Regions from separate parts of the Rhodococcus sp. 5G237 genome, predicted to be linked through region 3. Evidence: riboswitches for the same ligand, from Rfam matches in the RefSeq annotation. Region 3 holds a riboswitch; each other region holds the start of a gene.
What was found. Region 3 has a riboswitch for thiamine pyrophosphate ahead of thiO (glycine oxidase ThiO). Riboswitches for the same ligand answer to the same signal wherever they lie in the genome.

Region 1 (7,826 bases), on a different contig from region 3:
ATGACCGATTCGCGCTCTTCTCCGCTACAGCGCCTTCAGACCGAGCGAGTCGCGCAGGGTCGAGCCGGGATATTCGGTCCGGAACAGGCCGCGGCGCTGCAGTTCCGGGACGACGAGGTCGACGAAGTCGTCGAGAGAATCGGGATAGGCGGGACACATGAGGTTGAAGCCGTCGCAGGCACCCGCGGTGAACCATTCCTCGATGTTGTCGGCGACAGACTCGGGGGTGCCGATCATCGTCGCGTGACCACCACCCGCGGCGAGGTAACCGAGCAGTTCGCGCAGGGTGGGGCGGCGGGTCTCGATGATGCGCTGCACCGTCGCGTAGCGCCCCTGCGGCCCATTGAACTCCTCGATGGGTGGCAGGTCGGCGACCGGCGCGTCGAGGTCGTGGCCGGTGTAGTCCTGACCGGTGAAGACGCCGAGCTGGGTGACGGCGGCATCGAGGTCGAGGAGGGCATCGAGTTCCGCCTTCTTCGCCCACGCCTCCTCTTCGGTGCGACCGACGTAGGTGACGAGTCCGGGCAGGATGGCGACCGTACCGGGATCCCTGTCGGCCGCGGCGATCCGCGCGCGCAGGTCGGTGGCGTACTCGAGCGCCGCAGTCATGTCCCACGCGACGGAGTAGACGGCCTCGGCATGGCGAGCCGCCAGGTTGCGCCCGGTCTCCGACGCTCCCGCCTGGAACAGCACCGGACGGCCCTGCGGGCACCGCGGCACGGTCAGCGGACCGTCGACACGGAAGTGCTTGCCCCGGTGATGGATCGGACGGATCGCGTCGGAATCGAGGAACCTGCCACCCGCCCGGTCGACGAGGACACCGCCGTCGTCCCACGAATCCCACAGCGCGCAGAGCACCTCGATGAATTCCTCTGCCCGCGCGTACCGTTCGGCGTGCGGTGGCAGGGAGTCGAATCCATGGTTGCGTGCTTCCTCGTCGAACATCGAGGTGACGATGTTTGCGCCCACCCGTCCCCCGCTGATGTGGTCGAGCGAGGCGAGCATCCGGGCGGCGTGGAAGGGCGTGAAGAAGCTCGCGGAGACGGTGGTGACGAGACCGATGTGCTCGGTCGCGCGTGCCATCGCCGACAGTGCGGTGAGCGGTTCGAGGAACCACGGGGTGCCTGCCGTGTACTTCGGGTTGACGCTGTGACCGTCGGCGAAGAACACCGCGTCGAGGCATCCCCGTTCGGCGGTACGGGCGAGTTCCTCGAAATACGTGATGTCGCCGATGCGTTCGGCCGCGGAACCGGAATGCCGCCACGCCGACGAGTGGTGCCCGACGCCGTAGAGGAAGGCGTTGAGGTGAAGAGTGCGTGGTCCGGCCATCAGTTCATCACCAGTCCGCCGTCGACCACCAGGTTCTGTCCGGTGACGGCTCGCGACCAGTCGGAGGCGAAGAACAGCACCGCGGCCGCGAAGTCCTCGGGCGTGGTGACCTTCCGCAGCGGCGTCGACGACGCGATGAGGTCGAACACCGCTTCGGGTGTCGCCGACGACGCGTCGGTGGTGCGCAGCAGGCCCCCGGAGACCATGTTGACGCGGATCCCGTCGGGGCCGAGGTCGGCGGCGAAGGTGCGGGTCAACGACAGCAGTGCGGCCTTGGCGGCGGTGTAGTCGTGGTACGGGACGACGGGGTGCTGGAACAGGTTGGTGCCGATGTTGACGATGCTGCCACCGCCGGTTTCCCGCATGCCCGGCAGAGCTGCCTGGATGACGTTGACCGCGCCGCCGATGACGCCGTCGAACTGGGCTCCGAACCGGTCGTATCCGATCTCGTCGGCCTTGGGCCGGGCGTCGCCGTTGAACGAGAAGTCGGGCAGGGCGTTGTTGACGACGGTGGTGACGGGTCGTCCGAAGTGCTCGCGGGCCCGGGTGAACAGCGATTCGACGTCGGCGTGGTCGGTGACGTCGGCCTGAAGCGCGACCGCCCGTTCGGGTCCGATCTTGTCGGCCAGTTCGTGGGCGCCCTCGCCGCTGCGCCGGTAGTCGAGGACGACGGCGGCTCCTTCGTCGGCGAACGCCTGCGCGATGGAGTGGCCGAGGCCGCGACCGGCGCCGGTGACGAGGACGACCTGGTTCTGCAATGACATCTTCTGTGCCTTCCCTGTGTGGGGAAGGGTGCGTGAGGGCGACAGACCTGTGCCCTGTCGCCGGCTCGGCATCCCTTCGCTCGCATGATCGAGATCAGGTTCGACGGGTGTTCTCTCAGCCGTTTCCGGCACCCCGTGTCGAGTCCTGCGGACAGGCTACACCGCGCGGTTTCACCGCTTCGAGAGCCGGTCACGGCAGACTTCACCGGATCGTCACATCCCCGACGCGGGAACTTAGCTCAGATCGGCGTTAAAATGGGCCATTCCTGTCCCGACTCGTGAAAGGAGATTCCGACGCACACGCCGGCCCCCCACAACGCTCCCTACGTCTCCCTTTCCCAGCAGGTCGGAGATGCTCCGCCGCTCGGCCGCGCCACGGTCCGCGGCCCCGCGAGGCACGAGGAGGTGGTGTGGTTCGAGGATCGCTACGCCATCCCGATCACTACCACCACGCCCGACGAGGCTCGGATCGAGGACGCGCTGCTCCTGCGCCGCGTGCTCGACCGGGCGCACATCGACTACCTGCTCGTGCGCGACGACAGCGACCGCCCGATCCTCGCGATCGACCGCGCCGACCGGAAGAGGCTGCGCGCCGCTCTCGCCGAGGGGTGTGCCGACGAGCCGTTCTATTCGAAGGCCGTCGGTTCGAAGCGGCGTCCGGTCCCGGTGGCGGACGGTCGGCTCTCGCGCGACAGGAAGGACCGGGTGTTCCGGCTGTTCCGTCCACGGGTCGAGCTGACCAGCGGGCTGCGGTACGGCGCGTCGAACGGGGTCGACATCGAACTGTGGACCTACACCGACGACGAGGTGATCATGCCTCGCCCGAACGCTCTCACCCGCACGATCGCACTGCGCGACGAGATGCGCCGGACGACGGTCGAGCGGTACGGACAGCTGTGGCCCACGATCGAGGGCATGTTCGACCGCCATCCGGGCGACATCCCGTTCGAGATCGACCTCGTGTTCTCGTGGGTCGACGGGTCGTCGAAGTCGTTCCAGGCCAAGCGCGCGAAGCTGATGCAGAACTATGTCGTCGGCGAAGGTGACGACTCGCCGGCGCGCTACCGGCAGATCAACGAACTCAAGTACGCCCTGCGTTCGGTCCACATGTACGCGCCGTGGGTGCGGCGGATCTTCGTCGCCACCGACTCGCCGCGACCGGCGTGGCTCGCCGACGATCCGCGCGTGACCTTCGTGCGGAGCGAGGAGTTCTTCACCGATCCGTCGGCGCTGCCCACCTACAACTCGATGGCGGTCGAGTCGCAGCTGCATCACATCCCGGGACTGTCCGAGCACTTCCTGTACTCGAACGACGACATGTTCTTCGGTCGCCGGGTGAGCCCGAGCCTGTTCTTCTCCGGCGGGGGCGTCGGCAAGTTCATCGAGTGCGATGTGCGGATCGGCCTCGGACGAAACAACGCGTCGCGCAGCGGATTCGAGAACTCCGCGCGCATGAACCGCAAGCTCCTGCAGGACCGCTTCGGGGTCACCATCACTCGGCACCTCGAGCACACACCGGTCCCGTTGCGCAGGTCGATCATGGCAGAGATGGAGCGCGAGTTCGCGGACGAGTTCGCTGCGACGGCAGCGAGCCCGTTCCGGGCGGCCGACAACATCTCGGTGACGAACTCCTTCTATCACTACTACACGCTGCTGACCGGCCGCGCGGTGCAGCAGACCACGGCGAAGGTGGAGTACGTCGACACCACCGTGAAGTCCGGTCTGCGACATCTGGACACGATCCTGGCGCGTCGCGATCTCGACCTGTTCTGCCTCAACGACGGCAGCACGCCCGAGGTCGACTTGGAGTTGCGCACCGCGAAGGTCACGCAGTTCCTGGAGCGGTACTACCCGATTCCGGCGCCCTGGGAGACCGACTACCCGGGCCGACCGGACGTCGGTTAGACGCGAACGGTGAGGTCGGGGTTCTCGGGGATGCGGATGCCGGCCTCGGCCAGGCGCCGCGCCGCGTCCTCGGCCGTGTGGGGTTGCCCGGCGGTGGCGTAGCTTCCGCTGGGCACCACGGAGTGCACGATGGTGTCGGGATAGACGTGCACGAGGTTGAAGCCCTGCGCGCCGTCGTGTCCGCGCTGCGAGCCGACCGGGACGTTCAGATCCTGGGTGTAGCAGGTCGACGAGGCGACGGACACCGGGATGCCTGCGAAGGTGGCCGAGGTGGAGTAGTGCAGGTGACCGCCGAGGATGGCGCGCACATCGGTGCCACGCAGTACTTCGGCGAGGCCCGCTTGGTCGCGCAGTTCGACAAGGACAGCCATGTCGAACACGCTCGGTACCGGCGGATGATGCAGTGCGAGAACGGTACCGAACGGGGCGGGTGTCGAGAGTTCGTCGGCCAGCCAGGCGAGCTGCTCGGCGGAGACTTCGCCGTGGTGATGGCCCGGAACCGAGGTGTCGAGCGTGATGATCCGCAGTCCGCCGACCATGTGGACTTCGTCGATGGGTGCGCCCACGGGATCTTCGTCGAGGAGCTCCTCACGGAAGGTCGCGCGGTCGTCGTGATTACCCATGGCCCAGACGATGTCGGCACCGAGCGCTGCTGCCAGCGGTTCGACGAGACCGCGGAGCTTGCGGTAGGCGTCGGGCTGGCCGCGGTCGGCGAGGTCGCCGGTGAACACCAGGGCATCGGGACGGACCTGCGACGCACGGATGTCCTCGAGAATCAGTCCGAGGCGGGTGTCGGCGTCGACGGTGCCGTAGAGGAGTTCGTCTCCACCGACGAGGTGTGTATCGGTGAGATGAAGGAGGGTGTGCGAAGGTTTGGGATATTCGGCAATTCGCTCAGGGGCTGGAGAGCTGCCCATGATCTCTCACTTCCATTCGCCCGTTTCGGGGCACTCGATCGCCATCAACGGTAGCGAGTCTGTTTCTACGACTCCATGACTTCTGGATCACATCGAGACCCCGAACCTCCGGCGAACACCTCGTTACTGCGCGGTGACCTGCGGAAACGGACAATCGAACATTCACTGGTGATCTGGGTCACAATCCAGTTCGACGGGCGCACCGGCACCCAATGCATCCTGCAGCACTGCGTCGACCTCGTCGCTCGGGTACATCGGCAGGGTGTGGTGGGTACCGGTGGTGAGTGTGACGACCCGGCAGGACGGCAGGGCCTGCCGGGCAGCGCGTGCCACTTTGTCCGGGTCGTGCACTCGTCCGAACCGCGCGAGCATCACCGTGACATCGGCAGTGCACCGTCCCAACTCTTCGGACGACGGACGCCGGGGCACGATCGTCTTCGCCGTCGGGAAGTGTGCCGCGCCGAGCGCCATCAGGGTGACCCAGTCGGGATCGAGTTGTGCCCCTCGGGTTTCCCACTCGAGGAATGCCCGTTCGCGGGCGGCGGTGGGCCGGACGAGAACCGGAAGTGCCCGCAGGAGGTAGCCGAACCGCATCCCGGTGAAGCACGAGTTGGGGTCGAGCAGCATGAGCCGATCGACCCGTTCGGGAGTCCGGACGGCCGCCGCGAGCGCGATCATCGCGCCGTACGAGTGACCGACGAGTGCGCACCGCGTCGCCCCGAGAGCATCGGCGACGGACCCGAGCCATTCGAGCAGATCGTCGACGTTGCGGACGGGATCACCACCGGCGACGCTGCGTCCGACGTCGCCGATGATGTCGACGGCCAGCACGCGGTGGGTCTCCCCCAACGCCGCGGCGGTCGCGAACCAGGCCATCGACGTGGCGCCGGCACCCGGGAGCAGCAGGACCGGCGGTGCGTCGGGTCGCCCGTACTCGGTGACGCGGGCGGTGCCGAAGCGGGAGTCGAGATCGTGGATCACGGTGCCGCGCGGCCATTTCGCGAGGAGCGCGTCGTACGCGGCGTAGAAGGCGCGGCCCTCGTCTGATTCTGCGAACGATGTGCGTGGTGACCGGAGCATCGGAACCTCCACCCCCGAATATCTCGATGATCGAGATACTAGGTGGGCGAGTAGAGTCTGTCGAGAGGCGGAGGTGACATGACGGACGACGGCAGACTCGACATGATCCACCGGCTGCGCGCGCTCACCGTGCAACTCGATCTGCTCGGCGCCGAATTCGCACAGAAACACGCGCTGCATCCCACCGATCTGCGAGCACTGATCGGACTTCTCGACCGGGAACGGGCCGGGGAGATCGCGACACCCGGCTGGCTCGCCGAGCACCTGCGACTCAACACCGCATCGGTCACCGCACTCGTCGACAGGCTCGAACGGGCCGGTCACGTGCGCCGGGATCGCGACAGCAACGACCGGCGGCGCGTCATCCTGCGGGTAACCCCGGCCGCCGAGAAACTCGGCTGGGATTTCTTCGGCCCACTCTTCGCCCGGGCATCCGCCGCGCTCGAGTCCTTCTCCGAGCCGCAACTGGAGGTCGTGCGGGAGTTCCTCGGCTCCATGACCGACGCCGTCGAGTCCGCGCGCTCTCCGGAGAACACCGAAGGTTGAGGCAGCACCGACCCGCATGGGAACCCCACTGCCCGGCAGAGAGAATTTCTGTTAACTTCCATGCCCATCCACATACTTCGGGGGGATGGGAATGCAGATACGCTCTTGGGTCGCCGCGGCACTCGCGGTCACCTTCACCGTGGTCGGGGCAGGAACGGCAGCCGCCGAGGAGCCCGCTCCTCCCCTGCCCGTCGGAAAAACGTTTCTGGACGGGTTCGCTCACGAGTTCGGCGATCCGAACGGCAGCGCGCTCGGCACGAACGACTGGGACTGCGTCCCGTCGGAGGAACATCCGGATCCCGTCGTGCTCGTCCATGGCACGGTGCTCAACCGGCACAACAACTGGTCGTACCTCGGACCGCTCCTCGCGAACGAGGGCTACTGCGTCTTCGCCCTCACTTACGGCAACCACGCCGACCTCCCCTGGCCGTTGAGTTCCGTCGGCGGACTGCTGCCGATGGAGGACAGCGCGCAGCAACTCTCCGATTTCGTCGACGAGGTCCTCGCCGCGACCGGCGCGGAGAAGGTCGACCTCGTCGGGCACTCGCAGGGCACCCTGATGCCTGTCTGGTACGTGAAATTCCTCGGCGGCAACGAGAAGGTCGACGACTACGTCTCGCTCGGACCGGTCTACGAGGGCAGCCACGCCTTCCTGCTCGCGGCGTCGTTCGAGCTGTTCGAGCACGTCGGTGTACGACAGGACGTGGAGAATCTCGTTCACTTCATCGGGTGCGGTGCGTGCCCGCAGGTCCTCGCCGGATCGGACTGGATCCACACGATCCAAGAGGCCGGCGTCTACGCCGACGAGGTGACGTACACGAACATCATGACCCGATACGAGGAGATCGTCCTTCCGTATACCAGCGGTTATCGCGAGGCACCCAACGCGACGAACATCGTGCTGCAGGACCACTGCGCGAACGACTTCGTCGAACATGCCGGCATCGTCAACGATCCGAACGCGGCATGGTTCGTCCTCGACGCGCTCGATCCGGGTTCGGCAGGGCCGCTGGAGTGCGTCTTCGTGCCGCCGATCCTCGGCTGGAGCCCGGATCCGACGATCAGCAATCCCGCAACCGAGGAGGTTGTGGTCGCGAGTCGCCCCGGCGCGTGAGCCGTTCGCTCCTCGTCACGTCGCGGTGCCTGTCTCGTGAAATGCCGAGATTTTCTGTGACGGATGTTGCACAGTGTCATCGTCGTCATTCATCGGATGGGGAGGTTCATGAACGTGCGAGCTCTGCGTCGGGTAGGAACTGCAGCACTCACTGCGGGCGCGGTCGGTGCA
Region 2 (10,988 bases), on a different contig from region 3:
TCACCGTCACCGCACTCATTTCGCCCCCTTCGTGAGTGCCCACGGCGCGACCACCCGTTCGACGACGTAGGTCAGCGAGTACAACGTGAGCGACAGAACGGCCGTCACCACCACGGTTGCGAGCACGAGATCGGTGCGGAACGAATTCTTCTGTGTGCTCATGTAAATGCCCAGACCGGATGTCGCGCCGACGTATTCGGCGAACACCGCCCCCACTACGGCGTAGGTGATCCCGATCCGCAGGGCGGTGAAGAAGCGGGGAAGCGCGGACGGCAGGCGCACGTAACGGAACTGCTGCCACCGCGACGCGCCCATGCTGCGCAGCAACGCGCCCGCCTCGCGGTCGGCCGCCGCGAACCCTTCGAGCAGTCCGATCGCGACGGGGAAGAACGTCACGAGCGCGATGACGAGAATCTTCGGCAGTAGTCCGAATCCGAACCAGATGATCATCAAGGGCGCGATCGCGATGATCGGCAGGGTCTGTGACACCACGAACAACGGCAAGAAGGCCCGTCGCAGCCACGGCGAGAAGTCCACGGCGATCGCGAGCACCCACGCGAGGGCCAGCGACACGGCGAACCCGACGAGCGTGACCTGCAGTGTGGACCAGGCGTGCCCGGCGATGTCGACGCGATGCGCCCACCCCTGCGTGAGAACGCGTGCGGGGGAGGGCAACACCTGCGGGCGGATACCGCTCACCACGACGTACGTCTGCCAGATCGCGACCAGCGCCCCGGCGACGAGCAGGGCGGGAAGGAGTCGACGTGCGCGGCCGGTGCTATCGGTCTTCGAGGTAGTCATCGGTGACATAGGTCGACCAGTCGGGCTCGGTCGTCAACGGGCTGCCGTCGGGTCCGGACAGCAGGCCGTTCTCGTAGAGGAACCGGGCATAGCCCGACCATTTCCTGGCGTCGAGGACCCCGACGGCGCCGGAGGCGTCGCGCATGTACTCGGCGGCGAGCATGCGCTGGCTCTCGTAGACGAGTTCCTCGTCGGGGAAGGCCCCGGGGTTCGCCTCGATCAGGGCCCGGGCCCCGCGGTCGGGATCGTCGGCGGCGATCCGGTAACCCTGGTGCAGCGCCTGCACGAAAGCGCGTGCCTGCTCCGGGTTCTCCGTCATCCAGTCCTCGTTGCCGTCGACGACGATCGCGTACGCGTCGGGGAAGCCGTAATCGGTGAAACCGAAGTACCGCATGGGCAGGCCGCGGTGCTCGGCCTCGAGACCCTCCCACGCCAGGTACGACACGGTGAAGTCGGCAGTCGACGAGTAGACGGCCTCGTACGACGACGTCCCGAGCGTCACATTCTCGAACTCACCGCGACCACCGTCGTTGCGGATCACCTCGGCGAGCATCTCGTCCTCACCGGGGTTCGCGAAGCCCGCGAAGGTCTTGCCGTCGAGATCCGCCGGCCGCGTGATCTCGGCGTTGTCGGCCCGCACGGCGATCCCTGTCGCCCAGTGCTGCAGCGGTGCGAGGACCGCGACGGTCCGGGACCCGGCGGCTCTGGCGATGGTCGATGTGGCGTGCGTGGAGATCCCGAACTCGGCGCTACCGGCGTCGACGAGGGTGTCGGGGGTCGCGTTGTTGTACGGCAGGATCTCGACGTCGAGACCCGCGTCGGCGAACAGACCCTCCTGCTGCGCCACGTACAGGCCGGTGTGATTGGTGTTGGGCGTCCAGTCCAACGCGAATCGGATGGTGTCGCTCCCGGAATCGGACGAGCACCCGACGACCGCGGAGAGTGCGGCGACGAGGGTGAGCAGTCCGGCGAGAGTCCGCTGCGCCTTCACTGCGAGGGCAGGGGACGGATCGATGTGGGTACAGGCATGGTCATGTCGGGACATCCCTTCGTCAGCATTACCTGATCAGGTTCGACGGGTGTGATCTCAGCCCCGCTCGTGCGGAGCACCCCGTGTCACGGGCGACCTTAGCACCATGCCCTCCAGGGACCACCGGGACGGGAGCAGAACGGAAGATGTGACCCGAAGTTACGCAAAAGCCCAGGTCAGGGTGTCACCCTCGCATTTCACCCGTAACGGAAGGGTCGAAGGTCCCGACTCTTCGAGTGATGGTCCCTGTCACCTCCCCCGAACGGCAGGCCATCGGTCTGCGCACGCCTCCCCCTTGCGTGGACGATGAAGGGCCCGTCGGTGAACTCCGACGGGTCCTTTCTTCTGTCGTTTCCGTAGACCCGACTCCCGCAACGGTGTTCAATACGCACGAACCGATCGGGGGATGGGATGCGCGCAAGGATGGGCGCCGCACTGGCTGCGGCGGTGATGGGAAGTGTGCTCACGGCATCGGTGGTGTCGGCAGAGCCGATCGGACGCACCGCGTCGGAGCCGACCGGACGCACCGAAATGCCGTACACCTCGTCGGCGCCACTGGCCGGCGAGGTGTTCGGGTCCGTGGTGTCGATACCCGCGCCGCTGCCGGCGGAAGCGGGACCGCGACCCGCAGCATGCGACCGGCTGTCGTATCTGCGGTGGCGGTCGGCCGACGGACCGGACAGTTCGGCCGACGCCGACCGGATCCTCGTCGCCCAGCCCGGGATCTTCGAGGGAGCGGGCGCGTTCGAGAGCGTCGCGCGCAACACCGTCGTCGCGGCCGCGGCCCGTGGTGCCCATGTCGAGTTCTGGGCACTCGACCGGCGATCGAACTGCCTCGAGGACCACACCGGTACCCGGGCGGCGCTGCGGACGGGTTCGCTCGACACCGCGACCGACTACTACTTCCGCGGTGCTGAAGTGGACGGGCGACGATTCGCCGGCCATGCGAGCGGCGCCGACGTCGCGTGGCTTTCGCAGGTCGGACTCGAGCAGACGCTGCGCGACCAGTACGACCTGCTGCGTCACGAACTTCCCGACCCGGAACTGCGGAAACGGAAAGTGTTGTGCGGCGGACATTCTCTCGGTGGTTTCATCACCGGCTACTTCGCGGAATGGGACTTCGACGGAGATCCCGCCACCACCGACGACGCCGGCTACAACCAGTGCGGTGGGTACTTCGCGCTCGATACGGTGATCAGAGCCGGAGCGCCCTTCCCCGGCCGGGGCGCGCTCCCGGATCTGCCCGACACGGTATCCGCTCCGCTCGATGCGCTGTCCGGTTCGATCTCCACGGCGTCGCCGGTGCTGGCACTTCCCGCGGTCATCAATCCCGAGACGACGAATCTGCTCGCACTCACCGGACTCGCCGCGCGACTGGACCCGGACGGCACCGACGGGATCGTCTCGCACATGCCCGACAACCCGAACATCGACTGGACGTTGCGCACTCTGCTGGCGGGGGATTACGCGATGTTCGCGACGGGCGACCCGGACGTGCGGACGTTGAACGCGACCAACGAGGCGGTGCTCGGCGCGATCCTCGACGACAATTCGCAACCGCTGGGGTTCCTGCAGGCGAGCGTCGGATTCATCACCGGGGCACCCGTGCGCGACAAGCTGTTTCCTGTTCCCGCCACGCCGGAGGTGCTCGGGTCGGGATTCTTCGGCGATGCGCTCAAGGCGTCGCCGGCGGTCTTCGCCGATCCGGGAGTCGTCTACCGGTGGCTCGACTACGACGAGGTGAGCACTGAAGCGTCGTCACCCGACGAGGCGCGGTACACCGATCGGGGGAGCGAGGTGACGTCGATCGCGGAGCTCGCGCGGAATCTGTCGGAGCCACCATTGGATTTCACCGAGTGGTACTTCCCGTCGAGGCTTCCGTTCGACCTCGCATCGGCGACCCGCTTCGAAGGTCATCTCCACCGCGACGGTGTCACGCGCAATCCTGTGGTGACGCTGGTGGCGAACGGAGGTATCTCGTTGCCCGAGACGGATCATCCGAACGAACGCCGGTGGGTTCTGTCCGGATACAACCACCTCGATGTGCTCACGGCGGCCGCCGATCAGAACGACGGGCGGCCCGAGCAGGTGTCGCAGGCGCTGGCCGACTTCGCAGCCGACCGGGGTGGAAGCTTCACAGTCGGATGAGGCGGGATCAGGCGCCGCGCGCGGAGAAGATCGAGGTGTAGTCGTGGGGTCCGCTCACTTCGGCGACAGCGGTGACGGGTTCGGTCTCGGCGTCGGCCTCCGGAGTGGTGGGCGCGAGGAAGAGAGGATTGTCGAATTCTTTGTTCTGGCTCATGGCCGTCCTTTCGGGTGCGGCCGGGTAGACCCCGGCCGTGGGGCAGTGCGAAGAAGAGGGGCCGCGGTACACGCGGCGGGGAACTCTCACGTTCGGCTCGGAACCTTCGGGCACTGTGGTGCGAGGTTGCTCATCATGTGCGAGCCGAACGATGACTCCACCCTACACCAGAAGGTTCGCGCGACGTTTGACCGGCGAGTCGCGTGGGAAGACACTCGGCATGGCTACCTACAGAGTGATCGACCCGACCGGGAACGTCGTGGATACCAAGGAAATCGAGAGCGCGGACGACGCGCACGCCTGGTTCGTCGACCAGCGCGCCGACAACAGCGAACTCGGCTGGCGCATGGAGGCGCAGAACGAGCAGGACGGCACCTGGCACTTCTTCGACGACACCGAAGGCACCTCCTCGAAGTAGTCCGGCAGCACCCCGTGAGAGCGGGGTGCTGCACGCACCGGCACAGCTCGGTGCGGTACCCGAACGAACGACGCGGTGCCGAGCACCTCCACGACGCGGTGCCGAGCACCTCCACGACGCGGTGCCGAGCACCTCAACAGCGCGGTGCCGGTAGTCGCAACTACCGGCACCGCGCAGTTCAGGGGCTACTTCTTGAAAGCGTCCTTGACGTTTTCGACGGCATCCGAGACCTTGTCGCCTGCCTGCTTCAGACCGCTGGAGGTCTGATCGCCGCGACCCTCGGCTTCGAGATCACGATCGCCGGTCGCCTGACCGGTGTTCTCCTTGATCTTGCCGCCCGCTTCTTCTGCCTTGTGCTTTGCCTTGTCGACGAAGTCGGCCATGGGGTCCTCCTGTGTCATCGAACGTTGCTCTGACGGAGTACCCGGCCCGAACAGCCTGAAACCGAACACGACCGACTCGTCCGTGTCAGACTTCGACACAGACAGCCAGGAGGAGACCGATGTCGCATCCCACCAACTCCGGTCCCGAGAACAACGACCCGATCGGGGACGCGCCCGACGCCGATCCCGAACTCGTCCGCGACGGGCCGGTGCAGCGCCGGCGTTCGGCGGGTGCGGTGATCGCTGCCGTCGCGGTGGTCGTCGTGATCGTCGTGCTGCTCGTCGTCTTCCTCTGAACAGAGCCGTTCACCGAGCAACGCGGGTTCACAACCAGTCGCGGCGCTTGAACAGCACGTACAGCACGATCGCCGACACGACCATGATCCCGACCCCACTCATCAGTCCCCACGCCTCGCCTACTCCGGGATAGGGCACATTCATGCCGTACCAGCCGGTGACGGCCGTGGGGACGGCGATGATCGCGGCCCATCCCGTCAGTTTCTTCATGACGATGTTCAGGCGCGCGTCCTGCAGCGACAGGTTCGTCTCGAAGACGGTGTTCACCATCTCGCGCAGCGAGTCGGTCCACTCCGCAGCACGCATCACGTGGTCGTAGAGGTCGTTGTAGGAGCTGTCGAGCTCGGGGTGGTGGTTGCTCTCGGCGCGGGTGCGCAGGACGGCGTTGACGACCTCGCGCATCGGCAGCACGACCCGCCGGAGCTGCACGAGTTCCTTGCGGAGCCGGTAGACGCGGCGCTGGATCTGCCGGGTGGAGGCACCGTCCTCGAAGAGGCAGTCCTCGAGGTCCTCGGCGGCGTCGTCGAGTTCCTGGATGGTCTCGAACTGCCCGTCGACGACCGTGTCGAGAAGGCCGTGGATCAGCGCACCCGGCCCGTACTGCAGCAGGTCGGTGTTCTCGTCCCACCGGCGCACCACTTCGTCGATGTCGAAGGGAGTGCCGCGGCGAACGGTGACGACGCCGCGGGGCAGGACGAAGGCGGAGATCCGCGTGGTGCGGAGCCGGGACTCGTGCGCCTGATCCTCGTCCTCGGAATCCGGAAACAGGTGCGTCGCGTAGACCGTGAGGAAGGTATGGGTGGCGTAGCGGGTGGCCTTCGTGCGCTCGCCGTGTGCTAGCGAATCCTCGACGGCATGCGGGTCGAGGTTCCATTCCTCGGCGAGTTCGAGCAGAGCGGCGTGTTCGGGATCCCACAGATCTACCCAGACCAAGGCCTCGGGATCGGCGAGATGCTCCGAGACAGCGGACAGCGGGAAACCTTCGTCGACGAGTTTCCCGTGGGCCCACCGCCGGGTCCGGATGGAGTTGTCGTATCGGTCCGTCACCTCGGCAGGATCCCCGCAATACGAGAGGTTCACACCACGTCCCCCGTAGGAGGTTCACACGACAGGACGATGCTCGGTGTCTACCAATCGCAGCACCTCGTCGACGAACCCGAGGTCGATCCGTGGCCGATCGTCAGGCCACAGGCCCCGCTCGATCCGCCCTTGCATCGAGGTGAGCGTGGCGATCACGTGTGGCCCGCCGTCGGTCAGATAGCGCACCATCCCGCGCGCCGCGCACGCGTCGACCACGACGGCCAGGGTCTCCGCGGCCTCCTCGATGCGCCCGGCTGCGTGCAGGCAGGAGGCGAGCAGACGGTGGGCCTGCAGGTGGGCGCGGGGACGCGAGGCGGTGCGCTGCACCCACATCCGCGCCCAATCGACGGCCTGTTCCGCCGCCTCGGGCTCCCCGCTCTCGCTGAGCAATCGGATCGCGGTGGAGTCCTCGATCTGGAGGGTGATCTCGACGGTTCCGTCCGGGTGGGGTGTGGTCTTCTCCGGCATCGTGCGCGTCGAAGGACCGGGGGTGGTGATCCCGAGCCGGACCCGTTCGTTCTCGATGCGTGCCCGCAGGCGTGGCAGGTCGTGCAGCGCCGCCACCCGCAGTCCTTCGGCGAGCAGGGCGACGGCTGCCTCCCGGTTGCCCTGCAGCATCTTCAGGCGCGCAGCGGTACCGAAGCGAGCGATGAGGAAATCCGTTCCACCGCCTTCTATTCCGAGCAGGTTGCTCTCGTCGAGCAACGCTTCGGCCTCGGCGATCCGTCCCTGTTCGTAGAGCAGCTCTCCGAGCATGGCAGCGGCGAGACGCCCTCCGTGGGTGTGGATCCCGCCGTTGCGTCGCGCTCGGCGCAGCGCTGTGCGGAAGTACTTCTCGGCCGCGGCGACGTCGAGTCGTTCGTTCGCCGCGATGCCGCACAGGCACTGACCGTAGATCGACGCGAACGGTCCGCGGGTCTCGCGGTGGTAGGGCTCCGCCCATTCCTGCCGCCCGATCGCGGAGGCGAAGTCGAAGCGGAAGATGTCGGCGTACGAGGCGAAGTCGGCTGCGGCCGCCACCACCCACGGGTGCACGGAGGTCGGATTCTCCAGGCACGGCGCGATGAGCTCGTAGATGCCGTCGATGCGGTCGGAGTTCATCAGGATCGACGCCTCGACGGCGTCCGCCTCGATGCGGAGTGCTTCGACGTCGTAGCTGTCCGTCACCCCCCGGTCGAGCAGTTCCCGTACCGCCGCGAGGGTTCTGCGACACCGGTCCAACCGCAGCAGCGCACTGTTCGCCCAGGCCTGCGTGAGCAGCAGGCGCGGATCGTTCGCGACGGCCCGTGGCGGCAGTTTGTCGATCAGGGCGAGCAGCGTGGCGATGTGACCGTGCTCCATCAGGTACATGCCGTCGTCGGCGAGTAGGTCGACGGCGAAGCCGGTGTCGTTGGCGGCGAGGGCGTGGTCGACGGCCTCCTGCAGCATGCGGTTGCGGGCGAACCAGTCGGCGGCGGTGCGGTGCAGGTCCGCGACTTTGTCGGGATGGTCGCGTTCGAGACGCCGCCGCAGGAAATCGAGGAACAGGTGGTGGTAGCGGAACCACACGCGTTCGTCGTCGACGTGCCGCAGGAACAGGTCGCGTTCCTCCGCCTCCTCGAGCATCGCCTGGCTGCGCGGATCGCCCGTGAGTGCCACGGCCAGGCTGCCACTGATCGATTCGGTGATGCTGGTCGCGAGGAGGAATTCGTACATCCGGGGTTCGAGACCGGCCAGCACGTTGTCGGCGAGGAACTCACCGATCGCGTGGTGCCGGCCGGTGATGTTCTCGATGAGCCACGACGGATCGTCGCTGTCACGCAACGACAACGACGCGAGCTGCAGTGCTGCGGCCCACCCCTCCGTGGTGCGGGTGAGATCCTCCACGTCCTCGGGGTCGAGGTCTATCCCGCCGATGTCGCGCAGGAAGGCGTTCGATTCGTCCACCCCGAACCGCAGTGCCGTCGAATCGATCTCGACCAGCTCGTCGCGAACGCGCATGCGGCTGAGCGGAAGTCCGGATCGGTTGCGGCTCGTCACCACGAGCTGCAGGTGATGACATCCGCGGTCGAGCAGGAATTCGAGGGCGGCAACGGTCTCCGTCGACGTGACGCGGTGCCAGTCGTCGATCACCAGCGTCGCCGCGGTGTCGGTGCGGTGCAGCTCGTCGATGAGCGTGCACAGCACGTACCGTTCGGCCTCGTCGCCGTGCGCGTCGAGGATCTGGCCGAGCTCGCGCGCAAGCACGGGCCGGATCTGTTTCATGGCCTCGACGAGGTGCGCGAGGAACCACAGGACGTTGTTGTCGTCGCTGTCCACCGTCAACCACGCGACCGGCACTCCCTCGGCGGCGAGTACGTTGCGCCACTGCGCCGCGAGGGTGGACTTGCCGAAGCCGGTGGGGGCGTGGATGGCGATGAGACGGCGCCGTCCGCCGGCCCGCAGGAACGAGATCAGACGGCTGCGTTCGATCAGGGGACGGGACGTCGAGGGCGGCCGGAATCTGGTCGACGGTGCGGTGGACGGACCGGTGCGTCCCGAGACCGTGGACGAGCGGCCGGAGACCGTCGAGGCCGGCCCGGTGAGCGGTGGCGCCGAGCGCGGCGGGAACGGGCCGGACGGCGGTAACCCGGGCAGCGCCATCTCGTCGATGGGCAGGTTGTGGGCGCGCTGGACGTCGCGGAGCAGATCGCCGAACTCGGCGGCCGTCTGCGGCCGGTCCTCGGCATCGGTCGCCATACCGCGCTCGAGGGCCTCGCACACGTCGTCGGGGATGCCCTCGCCGCGCAGGTCGGGGACGGGCTCGGAAGTGATGCGCACGAACTGCGCGACGATCTTCTCGCCCTCCTTCCGCTCGAAGGCGGCGTGACCGGTGATCGCCGCGAACAGGGTCGCGGAGAGGCCGTAGACGTCGGCGGCCGGAGTCGGGGCATGACCGCGCAGCACCTCCGGTGCCGTGAACGCGGGGGAACCGGTGATCTCACCGGCAGTGGTGCGGAAGCCGCCGCCGACGCGGGCGATACCGAAATCCGTCAGTTGCGGTTCGCCGTACTCGGTGAGCAGGATGTTGCCGGGCTTGATGTCGCGGTGCAGGACGTCGGAACGATGCGCCGTCTCGAGTGCGCCGGCGACCTTCACCCCGATCCGGACCGCCTCCGGCCAGGTGATCGGCCCGTGCCGCCGGATGCGGGTGTCGAGAGAGTCGTGCGGGTGATAGTGCATCACCAGATAGGGCAGGCTCGTGTCCGTCGCGCCGGCCTGCAGCACGGTGACGATGTTGGGGTGGCCGGAGAGCCGCCCCATCGCGCGTTGCTCGCGCAGGAAGCGTTCGAGATCGGCGGGTTCGGGGGAGCGGCGCAGCACCTTCACCGCGACGTCACGGTCGAGTTCGGCCTGCCGGCAGCGGTAGACCACACCGAAGCCGCCGCGGCCGATCTCCACGGCGTCGGTGAAACCGGCATCGTGCAGCGCGCGCACGATGTCGGTCTCTGCGACGTCGACAATCGGCGCGCGCTGAGTGGCGGCCGGATCGTTCTCGGTCATCGGCGCAATCACCTCGGGAAGCCGTTTCCCCAGGATAGTCTCGAAATGTGCACGCCCGCTGCAGATCGTGCGTCGCCCCTGGTCTAACGTGGTCCGGCCGGACCACGGTGCCTCACCGGGAACGGACGAAACGACACTGCGACCAGAAGTGGGACATAGATGAAGAAGACTCTCGCGGCGCTGTTCGGTGCAGGTGTGGTCCTGCTTGCGGCGGCGTGTGGATCCTCGGACGGATCCGACTCGGCCGAGGAGACCACCACCACGACGAGCACCTCGGCTTCGGCGGAGGCCGGCACCTCGGGCACCAGCGTCGAACTCGGCAAGAGCTACGAGGAGAACTGCGAGGCTCTGCTGCCCTACCTCGACGAGCTCGAGGGGTGGGGCCAGGACCGCGCGGCAGCGGCCCAGGCCGTCGCCGACGCCCAGCAGCAGCTCCCGGCCTGGCAGGATCTCAGCGAAGAGGAGCAGGCCGACACCCTGCGTGCCATCGAGAACGCCGGAAAGGGCGAGTGCTGACGGTCGAGTGTTGATCGACGAGTTGTACGACAGGTTGAGGCGCTTCCCGGATGTGGAAGCGCCCAACCTGTTCGCCGTCGACGGGGCCGATCGCCTGCTCCTCGACGAAGCCGCCCCCGCCCTGGAATCCGCAACGCCGGGCACGATCGTGGTCGTCGACGACCAGTACGGTGCCCTGACCCTGGGTGCGGCCGTCCGGTTCGGCGCGGAGCGGATCCGGGTGCATCAGGACTCGGTGGTGGCCGAACGCGCGCTGGCTGCGAACGCCGAACGTGAGGATCTCACCGACCGCTATCGTTCCTGCGGACTCGACGCGGACCTGCTCGCCGGTGCCCGAGTGGTACTGCTGCGTCTTCCCCGTTCGCTGTCGGCGCTCACCCAGATCGCCGAGACCGTGGCCCGCCACGCCGACCCCGAGGTCGTCGTGTTCGCCGGTGGCCGCGACAAGCACATCAGCCTTGCGATGAACGACGTCCTCGGTGCGTCCTTCGCCGAGGTCCGCGCGTCGCGGGGACGGCAGAAGTCGCGGGTGCTCACCGCGCGCGGAGCAACACCCGGACCGGCCTCCTATCCCGTCCGTCAGCGGCTCGACGAACTCGACCTCGCCGTCGTCGCGCACGGGGCCGCCTTCGCCGGCCC
Region 3 (10,988 bases):
GCGCGCGAGATCGAGCGAACCACCGACGAGGACGGCCGCGAGACCCCGATGGCCGAAATCCTCGACGATCACGGTGTGCATGAAGTCGACGACCGGCGGGTTCGGCGCCGGAGCGCGTTCGAAGTCGTAGTACCCCAGGATGCCGACGAGATCGCCGTTGAGGCGCAGTTCGAACCGGTTCTGGTCGGCGTTGTCCGACACGGCGAGGTCCGGCGAACTCGTGTTCATGAGCGCCTCCAATGGGGGTGTTGCGTGATCGAACTGTGACCTATGCCACTATAGAGCAACGAGGCGGCCACCGGCGGCAACGCTGTCGTGTTTCGCAAAGTGCACCCGCCTCAGCGCCGCCCGGCCGTGATCGAACACACCCTCGGTAGGGTGTCCGCGTGGACCTTCTGCCCCTGTCGCCTCGAGGCGAGACCCCGGTTCGAGCCCTCACCATCGCCGGCACCGACTCCGGAGGCGGAGCCGGCATCCAGGCCGACTCCCGCACGATGGCGATGTGCGGTGTGCACGCATGCGTCGCGGTGGCCGCCGTGACCGTCCAGAACTCCGTCGGCGTCCGCGGATTCCATGAGATCCCCGCCGAGACCGTGGCCGACCAGGTGCGGTGCGTGGTCGAGGACATCGGGGTGTCCGCAGCGAAGACGGGCATGCTCGCCTCCACGCAGATCATCGAGGCCGTCGCGCAGGTGTGCTCCGAGGTGGGCATCGGCCGCGACATGGAGGTGCCGCTCGTCGTCGACCCGGTCTGCGCCTCGATGCACGGCGACCCGCTGTTGCACTCCGACGCGCTCGACGCGATCCGCGGGGTGCTCATCCCCCTCGCCACCGTCGTCACCCCGAATCTCGACGAGGTACGGCTGATCACGAGCATCGACGTCGTCGACGACGCGTCGGCACGGCGCGCCGCCGAAGCGCTCCATGCGCTCGGCGCCCAGTGGGTGATCGTCAAGGGCGGTCACCTGCGCAGCTCGGAGAAGAGCACCGACCTGCTGTTCGACGGCGACCGTTTCCTCGAGTTCAGCACGCCGCGCATCGAGACCGGTAACGACCACGGCGGCGGCGACACGCTCGCGGCCGCGATCGCGTCGGCTCTCGCGCACGGCCGGTCGGTGCCCGAGGCCGTCGAGTTCGCGAAGGAATGGATCACGAAGTGCCTCGAGTGGTCCTACGACCTCGGTCACGGCCACGGCCCGGTCAACCCGTTGTGGCGCCTGCACGAGCGCTGACCGCGCCCGCTCTCACTCGGTGAACTCGGCGCGCACCTCGGCCCGCTGGTCGCCGGTGGGCACCCCGTCGGGTCCGTCGATCGAATTCGCGTAGACGGCCGTGCCGTAGGCGACGGCGGCGGCCGCCGCGGCGAACGCGTCTCGGTCGATGCCGGCCAGGGTGTCCTCGGGGGTGTGGTAGTTCGGGTCGAAGGGCTGGTCGGCGGTGCCACCCCACAGGTCGGCCTGTTCGGGGGTCTTGACGTCGTCGGCGCCGGTGAACACCCCGCCCGCGGGGATGCCGAAGGCGACGAACGGACCGTAATCGGAGCGGCCGTCGAAATCCGTTCCGCCGACCTCGATTCCGCGTTCGTCGAAGAACTTCGCGAAGGTCCGTTCGATACCCGCCGAGCCCTCCGGTCCGGGTCCTTCACCGACGGCGTCGGAGTCGTCGCCGTCGAACACCAGATATCCGGCGTTGGGCGAGCCGAGCATGTCGAAGTTCAGATACAGGGCGATGTCGAGTCGTTCCTCGTCGGACAGCGACTCGACGTACCTCGTGGAGCCGACCAGTCCGACCTCCTCGGCGCCCCAGAACGCGAACCGCACGGCGTTGGTCACGCCCGGCTCGCTGCCGAGTTGCAGCGCGGTCTCGAGGACGGCGGCGACGCCGGTTCCGTTGTCGTTGATCCCCGGTCCTTCGGGGACGCTGTCGAGGTGCGCGCCGACGACGACCACGTCGTCGGTCGAACCGGTGCGCGTCTGCGCGATCACGTTGCGCGACTTCCGGTCCTCGGTGCGAGTCTGGAGCGTCACCGTCACGGTGGTCGCGGCGGACAGACGCTCGGCGTCGGCCCCGGCCACCCCACCGACCGGGATGCGGGGGTTCGATTCCGCCCCGAGACCGGCGGCCGCGAGCGGGCCGTCCTCGTTGTTGGCGACGAGCAGCGCGGCCGCTCCCCGTTCGGCGGCGACCTGCTCCTTGACGGCGAAGGTGCACACGCCGCGATCGACGATCACCACCGCGCCGGTCGCGTCGATGCCGTCGTAGTCGGTGGCCTCGCAACCGGGGGTGTCGTCGGGGGCGATGCGCACGACACGCGCGGTGAGCCCCTCCGGTCCCGTCGACGGCGACATGCCGAGTGCGCTCACGCCCATCGGCTCCCCGTCGACGGTGAGCTGCTCGTTCTCGACGGTGAACAGGGTCGTGTCGAACTCCGGTGTCTGCACGTCGAATCCGGCGTCGCGCAGGGCTCCGGCGACGTAGTCGACGCTCGCGTCGTAGCCGGGGGTCCCGAGCGAACGGTTTCCGTCGTTCTCACCGGCGATCCGTTCGAGTTCCGTCAGGTGCGTCATGACGGCATCGAGCTGCACGGCGTCGGCGAGCGCCGTCGGGTCGACGGGCGGCGCCTCCAACTCCGCCTCCGAGCATCCCGCCGTCAGCAGTACACCGGCGGCGATCAGCGCCGCTCCCCGCATGCCGTATCTCGTCTGCGCCCGCGCCATCGACCGAGCGTACAAAAAAGCACTGCGCCGCACGGGGAAACCGTGCGGCACAGTGCGTCGAAGCAGTACCTCGGGCGTGCCGAGGCGGAACCTCAGGCGTCGCGGCGGTTGACCACCACGAGCGAGGCCGCGAACACCAGGAACGAGAAGGCCGCGAAGTACACGAGCGAACCCCATGGACCCCAATGGAATTCGATGCCCTGTCCGATGCCCAGGAAATTGTTCGCGTTCGCGAACGGCAGGAACGGCTGGATTTCGCGCCCCACCGAACCGAACAACGCGAACAACGACTCGAGCAGCAGCGGCCACAGCATCAGCAGCGCGATCGTGCCGGCCGACTGCCGCAGCAGCGTGCCCACACCGATCGCGAGGAAGACACACAGGAACGCGTAGATCGCGGTGCCGTAGACCGCGCGCCACGCCGTGTCGCCGCTGAGGACGAGTTCGCGACCTGCGTCGGGCCCGGCCAGCGCCTTCGCGAGGTAGAAGGCACCGAACGAGACCGCGAGTGTCAGCACCGCGCCCAGCACGCCGATGAGCAGCGCCTTCATCGTCAGGAGCAGGGTGCGGTTCGGGGTGGCCTGGAAGGTCGTGCGGATGACCCCGAAGCGGTACTCGCTGGTGACCGACAGGGCCGCGAGGATCATGAGCACCAGCACGCCGAAGCCGGTGACGCCGCTGACCGCGACGTCCACGGTCGGATAGAACCGTCCCAGTTCGTCGTCCATCCCGGCCGATGCGCGGGAGACCGACCCGAGGATCGCGGCCAGACCCAGGCCGAGGGCGACGATGACGACGGTGCACCACAGCGGAGACTGCACCGACGTGAGCTTGATCCGTTCGGCCCGCAGTGTGTCGAGCGCCGTACTCATCACAATCCACCCTTCATGACGTCGTCGACTCCGGATCCGTGGTATTCGACCTCGCCACCGGTGAGTTTCATGAACGCTTCCTCGAGCGACGCGTTGCGTCCCGCGAGTTCGTGCAGCACGATCGACCGGGTCGCGGCGAGTTCGCCGATCTCCGCGGCCGGAGCGCCCGAGACGTGCAGGGCGCCGTCGTCCTCCCGCACGGTGTGTCCGCGCTCGGTGAGCGCGGTGCGCAGCTCGTCGAGCTGCGGGCTGCGCACGACGACGAACGAGTCGGAGGCGCGGTCGACGAACGCCTTCACCGAGGTGTCGGCGATGAGCCGTCCACGGCCGATGACGATGAGATGTTCGGCGGTCTGCGCCATCTCCGAGAGCAGGTGGCTGGACACGAGTACCGTGCGGCCTTCCGCGGCGAGCGCCTGCATGAACCGCCGGATCCACACGATGCCCTCGGGGTCGAGACCGTTGACCGGTTCGTCGAACAGCAGCACGCGCGGGTTGCCGAGCAGTGCGGCGGCGAGACCGAGTCGCTGCGACATGCCGAGCGAGAAGCCGCCGGCGCGCTTGCCCGCGACCTCCGTCAGACCCACCTGGCGCAGCACTTCGTCGACGCGCGAGGCGGGCAGACCGTTCGACGCGGCCAGCCAGGCGAGATGCGCCCGCGCCGACCGGTTGGGATGCACCCACTTCGCGTCGAGCAGCGCCCCGACGGTGGTGAGCGGCCGTGTCAGCTCGCTGTACGGCTTCCCTTCGATCAGTGCGGTTCCCGAGGTCGGCCGGTCCAACCCCAGGATCATGCGCATCGTGGTGGACTTCCCCGCCCCGTTGGGGCCGAGGAAGCCGGTGACGATGCCGGGACGGACCGTGAACGTCAGGTCGTCGACCGCGGTCGTGGACCCGAAGGTCTTGGTCAAGCCGGTCACTTCGATCATGCGCACCACCCTACGTGCGGCTCCGGCGAGCGCATCCCGGAGCCGCAGGCGGGTGCGTCAGGGGACGAAGACCTCGGTCGTGACCGGGATGCTCGGTCGCTCGGTACGCATCGTCAGGACGACGCGGCCCGGCCCGGGGAACACGTGCATGAACAACGGCCGGGTGCTCGTGTGGAAGGCCGGCACGAAGCGGGTCTCCGTACCGCGGGCACCGGTGTCGAGATTGTGCCAGTCGAAAGCGACGGTGACGTCGCAGTTCAGGATGCTCGGCGTCCACTCGCCGAGAAGCGAGTAGCCCTGCGTGATCCGCAGTTCGATCCCGTGGGTGGCACCCGGAGCCATGGAGTACTCGTAGAGCGGGCCGTCGAAGGCGGTTCCACCGGCGCGCACGATGCCGGCGCAGATGCCGTCGCCCAATGTCAGCACGGGAGGCGTGGCCAGCTGCGTCATCTCGCACGTCCTCGGTCCGGTGTTCGACCGGCTCAGCTGGCACGGCTCCTGGGCGCCTGCCACGCCCGGTGCCGTGACGGCGACGGCGACACCCATGAGCCCGGCAGCCGCGGCGGAAAGGATTCGGTGTGCAATTGTCATGCCCGGGGATCGTACCGACCGCACGGTATCCCGTCACGCGATAATCGAAAAACCCCTGAACAGGAAGATTCTCAAGGGTTTTCCGTACCGGTCACGGCTCCATCGGCGAAGATGCCTGAGCCCAGAAGCGTTTCGGGATCCGACCGGCGTGCCGGGCACGGAATCCCGCCTCGACGGCGTGGCGCATCGCCGACGCCATCAGCGCCGGATCCTTCGCGCGGGTGACGGCGGTCGCGAGCAGCACGGCGTCGCAACCGAGTTCCATCGCGAGCGCCGCGTCGGAGGCGGTTCCGATTCCCGCGTCGAGGATCACCGGCACACCCGCGGCCTCGACGATCATCTCGATGTGGTGCGGATTCGAGATGCCGAGGCCGGTCCCGATCGGCGAGCCGAGCGGCATCACCGCGGCACAGCCGACGTCCTCGAGCCGTCGCGCGAGGACGGGATCGTCGGTCGTGTACGGCAGGACGACGAAGCCGTCGTCGACGAGTTGTTCGGCCGCGGAGACGAGTTCGATGGCGTCGGGCAGCAGCGTCCGTTCGTCGGCGATGACCTCGAGTTTCACCCAGTCGGTCTCCAGCGCCTCCCGCCCGAGCTGGGCGGTCAGCACGGCCTCCTTCGCGCCGCGGCACCCGGCGGTGTTCGGCAGCGGTTCGATGCCGAGACGGCGCAGCAGGTCGAGGACACCGGTTCCGGAGGCCGCGTCGACGCGGCGCATCGCGACGGTGGTCAGTTCGGTACCCGACGCGACGAGTGCCTCCTCGAGCACGGCCAGGTTCGCTGCGCCACCGGTGCCGGTGATCAGCCGCGACCCGAAGGTGCGGCCGGCGATGGTCAGCTGCGGCAGGTCGGCGCCGGGATCGTGTGTGTCAGCCACCCTGAACCGCCGTGAGGATCTCGATGCTCGCTCCGCGCGTGACCGGCTCCGACCAGCGGCCGCGCGGGCACACGACACCGTCGACGGCGACCGCGATTCCCTTCTCGGGCAGACCGAGCTCGTTCAACAGCTGCGACACGGTCGGGGCCGCGTCGTAGTACTTGTCCTCACCGTTGACGGTGATGCCCACGGACACGTTCGTCATCCCACACTCGCTTCCGTAATTCGTCCAGGACAGGCGTATTGCGCGTCGGCCAGCGACCGCCCACCGAGTTCGGCGAGCACCGCGTCGACGGTGAGCGGCGTGAGCAGCACACCGTTGCGGCCGTGGCCGGTCGCGGCGACGACACGATCGGAGAGCCGGCCGATCAGCGGCAGATTGTCGGGGGTCATCGGGCGCAGGCCCGCACTCGCCTCGAACAGTTCGTACTCGCCGAGCGCCGGGAAGATCCGCTCGGCGTCGGCGATCAGATCGCGCACCCCGGCCACCGTGACCTGCGTGTCGGACGCCTCGTACTGCGTCGCGCCCACGACGAGACCGTCGTGGCGGGGCACCAGATAGGCGGGGCGACCGTGGACACTCGCGCGCACGGTGCGCTGCGGCGGCGGGGTCGCGCCGGGCCGCACCCGCAGGCGCAGGATCTCGCCCTTGACCGGACGGACCGGAAGTCCCGGCCACAGTCGCGCCGACGCCGAGCCGGCGGCGAGCACCACCTGGTCGTCCGAGAGATCGGCGAGGTCGTGCACGGCGGAGTCGGAGAAGCGCACCCCCGCCCCGGTGGCCGCGACGCGCAGGGCGTCGACGAGCGCGCGGTTGTCGACCGACCACTCGGTGGGTGCGAGCAGTCCGAGACGCACCTTCGGACCGAGCGACGGTTCGAACTCCCGGATCTCGGCACGGGAGAGCAGACGCATCTCGTGCCCCCGCTCCCCGACCCATTCGGCGACGGTCCGCAGGTCGGCCGCGTCCGCCGCATCGAGCGCGACGGTCAGCGACGCCTCGGCGGTGAACACGTCGACGCCGGTCTCCGCGCGCAGTGCCTCCGCGAATCCCGGCCAGCGGTCGAGCGAGGCCGCACCCAGGGACAGCACGTGGTCCTCGCCGGGCCAGCCCTCGGACAGCGGGGCCAGCATTCCCCCGGCCACCCACGAGGCGCCGCTACCGGGATTCGGGTCGTGCACGGTCACGATGTGCCCCGAGCGGGCCGCGCGCCATGCGATCGACAGCCCGATCACTCCGCCACCCACGACGGCCACAGTTGCCATTGGTCCACCTCACTCCCTGCGCCGGCATGATCCGGGTCAGGTCATAACGGTCGGGGCCGGCAGGCCCCCTCTCAGCCCCGCGAACCTCGGGACTCCCGTGTCGTCACTTTCTGCCTAGAGGCTACCGTCTTGGTCGTGACCACCTATCGCGGCAACCATCCCGACCCGCGCGGCCGCCTCGCGACCGCCCGGTTGTACCTGTGCACCGACGCTCGCCGGGACACCGGCGACCTCGCACGGTTCGTCGAGGAGGCCCTCGCCGGTGGGGTCGACATCGTCCAGTTGCGCGACAAGGACTCGGCCGGTGAGAAGAAGTTCGGACGCCTCGAGGCACGCGAGGAACTCGCCGCCCTCGAGATCATCGGCGAGGCGTGTGCACGCCACGGTGCGCTTCTCGCCGTGAACGACCGCGCCGACATCGCGCTCGCGGCGGGCGCCGACATCCTGCATCTCGGTCAGGGCGACCTGCCGGTGCGGCACGCACGGCAGATCCTCGGCGACGAGATCGTCATCGGCCGCTCGACGTCGAGCCGGGCGCAGGCCGCGCTCGCCGACATCGAGGAGGGCGTCGACTACTTCGCGTCCGGGCCGGTGTGGGACACCCCGACCAAGCCGGGACGCACCGCGGCGGGGCTGGAGGTGACGCGCGAGGTCGCGCAGTCGCAGCCGGCACGACCGTGGTTCGCGATCGGCGGCATCGATCTCGAGCGGCTCCCCGAGGTGCTCGACGCCGGGGCCACGCGGGTCGCGGTGGTCCGGGCGATCACGAAGGCCTCCGATCCACGGGCAGCCGCGGCAGCACTGAAGGCCGCACTGCCGGCCTGAAAGACGGCCGAAAGGCCGCGCTGCCGGCGTGAGGCGTTACAGCCAGCCCAGCACGGCCGAGGGCGACATCGCGATCGTGCCCTCGGGCAACCGTGCGCGCAGGCCGCGATCCGCGGTGACCACGACCGTCACCCCCGGATCCACCACGGCCGTCGCGGTGGAGGCCAGCCGGGCCAGTTCGTCGTCGCCGCTGCCGTCCGCGCTGTGCACCGGGATCCGGACGTCGTCGATCGTCGCGTCGCGGGCATGCCCTTCGAGGACCGCTTCGACGCGGGGGACCCAACCGAACGTCCCGTCGGGACATTCGACCGTGCGGGGCAGGACCGCGGCGAGGTCGGCGAGCAGGGCGCTCGTCGCGCCGGGGCGGTCGCGCCACCATCCGGTGGGGCCGCTCGCACCGAGCACGTTCGCGGTGTCGAGCAGCATGCGGACCGGTGAGGTGCGCAGCGACGGCCACGCCTCGGCGAAGCCGCTGTGCAGCGGCATCGCCTCGACCTCCGGTTCGGGCACCCAGCGCAGTTCGGTGCTCTCCTGGTTGAGGCTGGTCACGAGCGTTTCGGTGGCGTCGGCGACGACGGTGGTGTAGGTCCATCCGCCCGCGAGACCGGAGGTGACACGTTCGGCGCGCACCGTCACGGCCGCGACATCGATGCCGGCCTCCTCGTGGGCCTCCCGCACGGCGGCGTCGACGGTGCTCTCGTGCGAGTCGCGGGCTCCGCCGGGAAGTGCCCAGGTGCCACCCTGGTGCGACCATGCCGCCCGATGCTGCAGGAGAACCGCGGGGCGACCGTCCGCGAGCGGAGCGCGCAGCAGCAGACCTGCGGCACCGTGTCGTCCCCAGCGCTTCTCACCGTCCGGTCCGACCGCCCAGCCGTCACCGTCTCCACGCATTGCGTCCGCCTCTCCGACCCGCCCTCGTCCGGGCCTGTGCCCGGTACCGGATCCCCGCCGTCCGTGGACGGCAACAATACCGCCGGGCTGCTTATATGCTCCCCTCAGACCGCTCGACACGAGGAAGGGAGTGCCCGGTGGACGTACGGATCACCCCTCCCTTCGCTCCTGTCGAGAGCCACATCCGCGACGACGCCGATACGGACACTCCGGACGCCCGGTTCGACGACGCCCGTGCCCTGCTGCGATCCACGCCGGTCCGGTTGGTGGTCCTGGGGGGGGTGCTCACCGTGCTGCTCGTCGCCTCGGCAGCGGTCTCCGCAACGATGGTGTCCGGCAGGCAGGCCACCCACGATCGTCTCCTCGCGTCCATCGAGCCGCTGGCCAGCGCGGCCCAGAATCTCTACAGCGCGCTGTCGGTGGCCGACGCCGCCGCCGTGACGGGCTTCATCTCGGGCGGACTCGAACCGGAGGCGGTGCGCAGTCGCTACATCCAGGCGACCGACGAAGCCGCGGAATATCTCGTCATCGCAGCGACCGGACTGACCGACGCCGACCGCGAGACCGCACACAATCTGACGGAGATCGGGCGGCTGCTGCCCGTCTACACGGGCCTCATCGAGACGGCCCGCACCAACAATCGCACCGGGCATCCGGTCGGCGCCGCATATCTCGGCGAGGCCTCGCACCTGATGCAGACCGAACTGCTCCCCGCCGCGCAGGAACTGCACACGCGCGGCGTCGCCGCCGTCGAGGACACCCAGCGCGACGCGGTGCGACCACCCTGGCTCGCGATCGGGCTGCTCCTCGTCACGGTCGCTGCCCTGTGCGTGGCGCACGTCGTCGTGAGCCGCCGCTCTCGTCGCACCCTCAATCCCGGAATCCTCGTCGCGATCGGCGCGACCGGCGCGCTGCTGTGCTGGTTGCTCGTCGCCGGCCTGGCCTCGTCGAGTGCCACCGAACGCGCCATCGAGCGCGGTGCGGCACCGCTCGCCGATCTCACCGAGGGACGGATCCTCGCCCAGCAGTCGCGTACCGCCGAGACCCTGCTGATCGCCCGGCGCGACACGACCGGCGCGTACGACGACACCTTCGGGACCAACATGTCGCGACTCGGCGACATCCTCGACGAGTACGCTCGCGATTCCGCCCTCGAGGCCGGCGCCGAGGCGGTGGAGACCGCCCGGTCGGCGCACGAGGCCTGGATCAACTCGCATGCACGCATGGTCGACGCCCTCGTCCGCGGCGACTACGCGGCGGCCTCGGTCCTCGCGGTCGGCGCAGGTCCCGGCGAGTCCACCGCGCGGTTCGTCGCTCTCGATGCTGCTCTGACGGAAGGAATCGACGACACCCGCACCGAACTGCGCGACAACGAGTTCCGCGCCTCCCGCACCCTCGCCGGCCTCGCACCGATGTCGGTGGTGCTGCTGACGGTGGCGCTGGTCGGCGTGTGGGTCGGCCTCCGGCCCCGGTTGAAGGAGTACCAGTGAGAAAGCGCGTGCTCGTTGCGAGCCTGTGCGTCGTCGCCGCACTCGCCGGCGGGTGCGCGACCGATCCCCCACCGCGCGCCCCCGGCCTCCAGGGGACGACGACCTCCCTCCCGCTCCCCGAGAACGCGCGGATGCTCGAGTCGTCGGTGGCCACACCTCCCGCCCCCGACTGCGGCGATCCCACCGCATCCCTTCCCCCGGACCCGAATGCCACCGGACCTGCGATCGATCGGATCCGCACGCGCGGCCGGCTGATCGTCGGCCTCGACACCGGCAGCAACCTCATGAGCTACCGCGACACCGCGACCGGGCGCATCACCGGTTTCGACGTCGACATCGCGCGCGAGATCGCCCGCGACCTCCTGGGCGACCCCGCTCTCGTCGACTACCGCATCCTGTCGTCGGCCGAGCGCGAGAAGGCGCTGCAGGACTCCACCGTCGACATCGTCGCGAAGACCATGAGCATCACCTGCGCCCGTCGCGAGAAGGTCGACTTCTCCACCGAGTACTTCCGGGCCCAGCAGCGTGTG

Region 1: another riboswitch for thiamine pyrophosphate. It lies ahead of ACWPOC_RS07910 (3-oxoacyl-ACP reductase); the one in region 3 lies ahead of thiO (glycine oxidase ThiO).
Region 2: another riboswitch for thiamine pyrophosphate. It lies ahead of ACWPOC_RS09515 (ABC transporter substrate-binding protein); the one in region 3 lies ahead of thiO (glycine oxidase ThiO).

Annotation. Positions count from the first base shown of each region.
Region 1 covers NZ_JBSNCD010000003.1:276,224-284,049, forward strand. Annotated here, with positions in the region: gene ACWPOC_RS07905 (LLM class flavin-dependent oxidoreductase) at 25-1,329, opposite strand; gene ACWPOC_RS07910 (3-oxoacyl-ACP reductase) at 1,329-2,093, opposite strand; TPP riboswitch at 2,148-2,239, opposite strand; gene ACWPOC_RS07915 (stealth family protein) at 2,502-3,998, shown strand; gene ACWPOC_RS07920 (phosphodiesterase) at 3,995-4,915, opposite strand; gene ACWPOC_RS07925 (alpha/beta fold hydrolase) at 5,078-5,995, opposite strand; gene ACWPOC_RS07930 (MarR family winged helix-turn-helix transcriptional regulator) at 6,074-6,541, shown strand; gene ACWPOC_RS07935 (esterase/lipase family protein) at 6,633-7,655, shown strand; gene ACWPOC_RS07940 (hypothetical protein) at 7,764-7,826, shown strand, end outside.
Region 2 covers NZ_JBSNCD010000003.1:645,446-656,433, reverse strand. Annotated here, with positions in the region: gene ACWPOC_RS09525 (ABC transporter ATP-binding protein) at 1-19, opposite strand, end outside; gene ACWPOC_RS09520 (ABC transporter permease) at 16-801, opposite strand; gene ACWPOC_RS09515 (ABC transporter substrate-binding protein) at 779-1,792, opposite strand; TPP riboswitch at 1,829-1,925, opposite strand; gene ACWPOC_RS09510 (hypothetical protein) at 2,243-3,979, shown strand; gene ACWPOC_RS09505 (hypothetical protein) at 3,987-4,133, opposite strand; gene ACWPOC_RS09500 (hypothetical protein) at 4,354-4,551, shown strand; gene ACWPOC_RS09495 (CsbD family protein) at 4,737-4,934, opposite strand; gene ACWPOC_RS09490 (hypothetical protein) at 5,054-5,230, shown strand; gene ACWPOC_RS09485 (magnesium transporter CorA family protein) at 5,259-6,278, opposite strand; gene ACWPOC_RS09480 (protein kinase domain-containing protein) at 6,333-9,833, opposite strand; gene ACWPOC_RS09475 (hypothetical protein) at 9,993-10,349, shown strand; gene ACWPOC_RS09470 (class I SAM-dependent methyltransferase) at 10,357-10,988, shown strand, end outside.
Region 3 covers NZ_JBSNCD010000011.1:191,072-202,059, forward strand. Annotated here, with positions in the region: gene ACWPOC_RS23430 (GNAT family N-acetyltransferase) at 1-228, opposite strand, end outside; gene thiD (bifunctional hydroxymethylpyrimidine kinase/phosphomethylpyrimidine kinase) at 387-1,232, shown strand; gene ACWPOC_RS23440 (M20/M25/M40 family metallo-hydrolase) at 1,245-2,717, opposite strand; gene ACWPOC_RS23445 (ABC transporter permease) at 2,810-3,589, opposite strand; gene ACWPOC_RS23450 (ATP-binding cassette domain-containing protein) at 3,589-4,518, opposite strand; gene ACWPOC_RS23455 (hypothetical protein) at 4,576-5,109, opposite strand; gene thiG (thiazole synthase) at 5,201-5,986, opposite strand; gene thiS (sulfur carrier protein ThiS) at 5,979-6,191, opposite strand; gene thiO (glycine oxidase ThiO) at 6,188-7,252, opposite strand; TPP riboswitch at 7,249-7,361, opposite strand; gene thiE (thiamine phosphate synthase) at 7,388-8,077, shown strand; gene ACWPOC_RS23480 (NUDIX hydrolase) at 8,114-8,968, opposite strand; gene ACWPOC_RS23485 (hypothetical protein) at 9,106-10,458, shown strand; gene ACWPOC_RS23490 (glutamate ABC transporter substrate-binding protein) at 10,455-10,988, shown strand, end outside.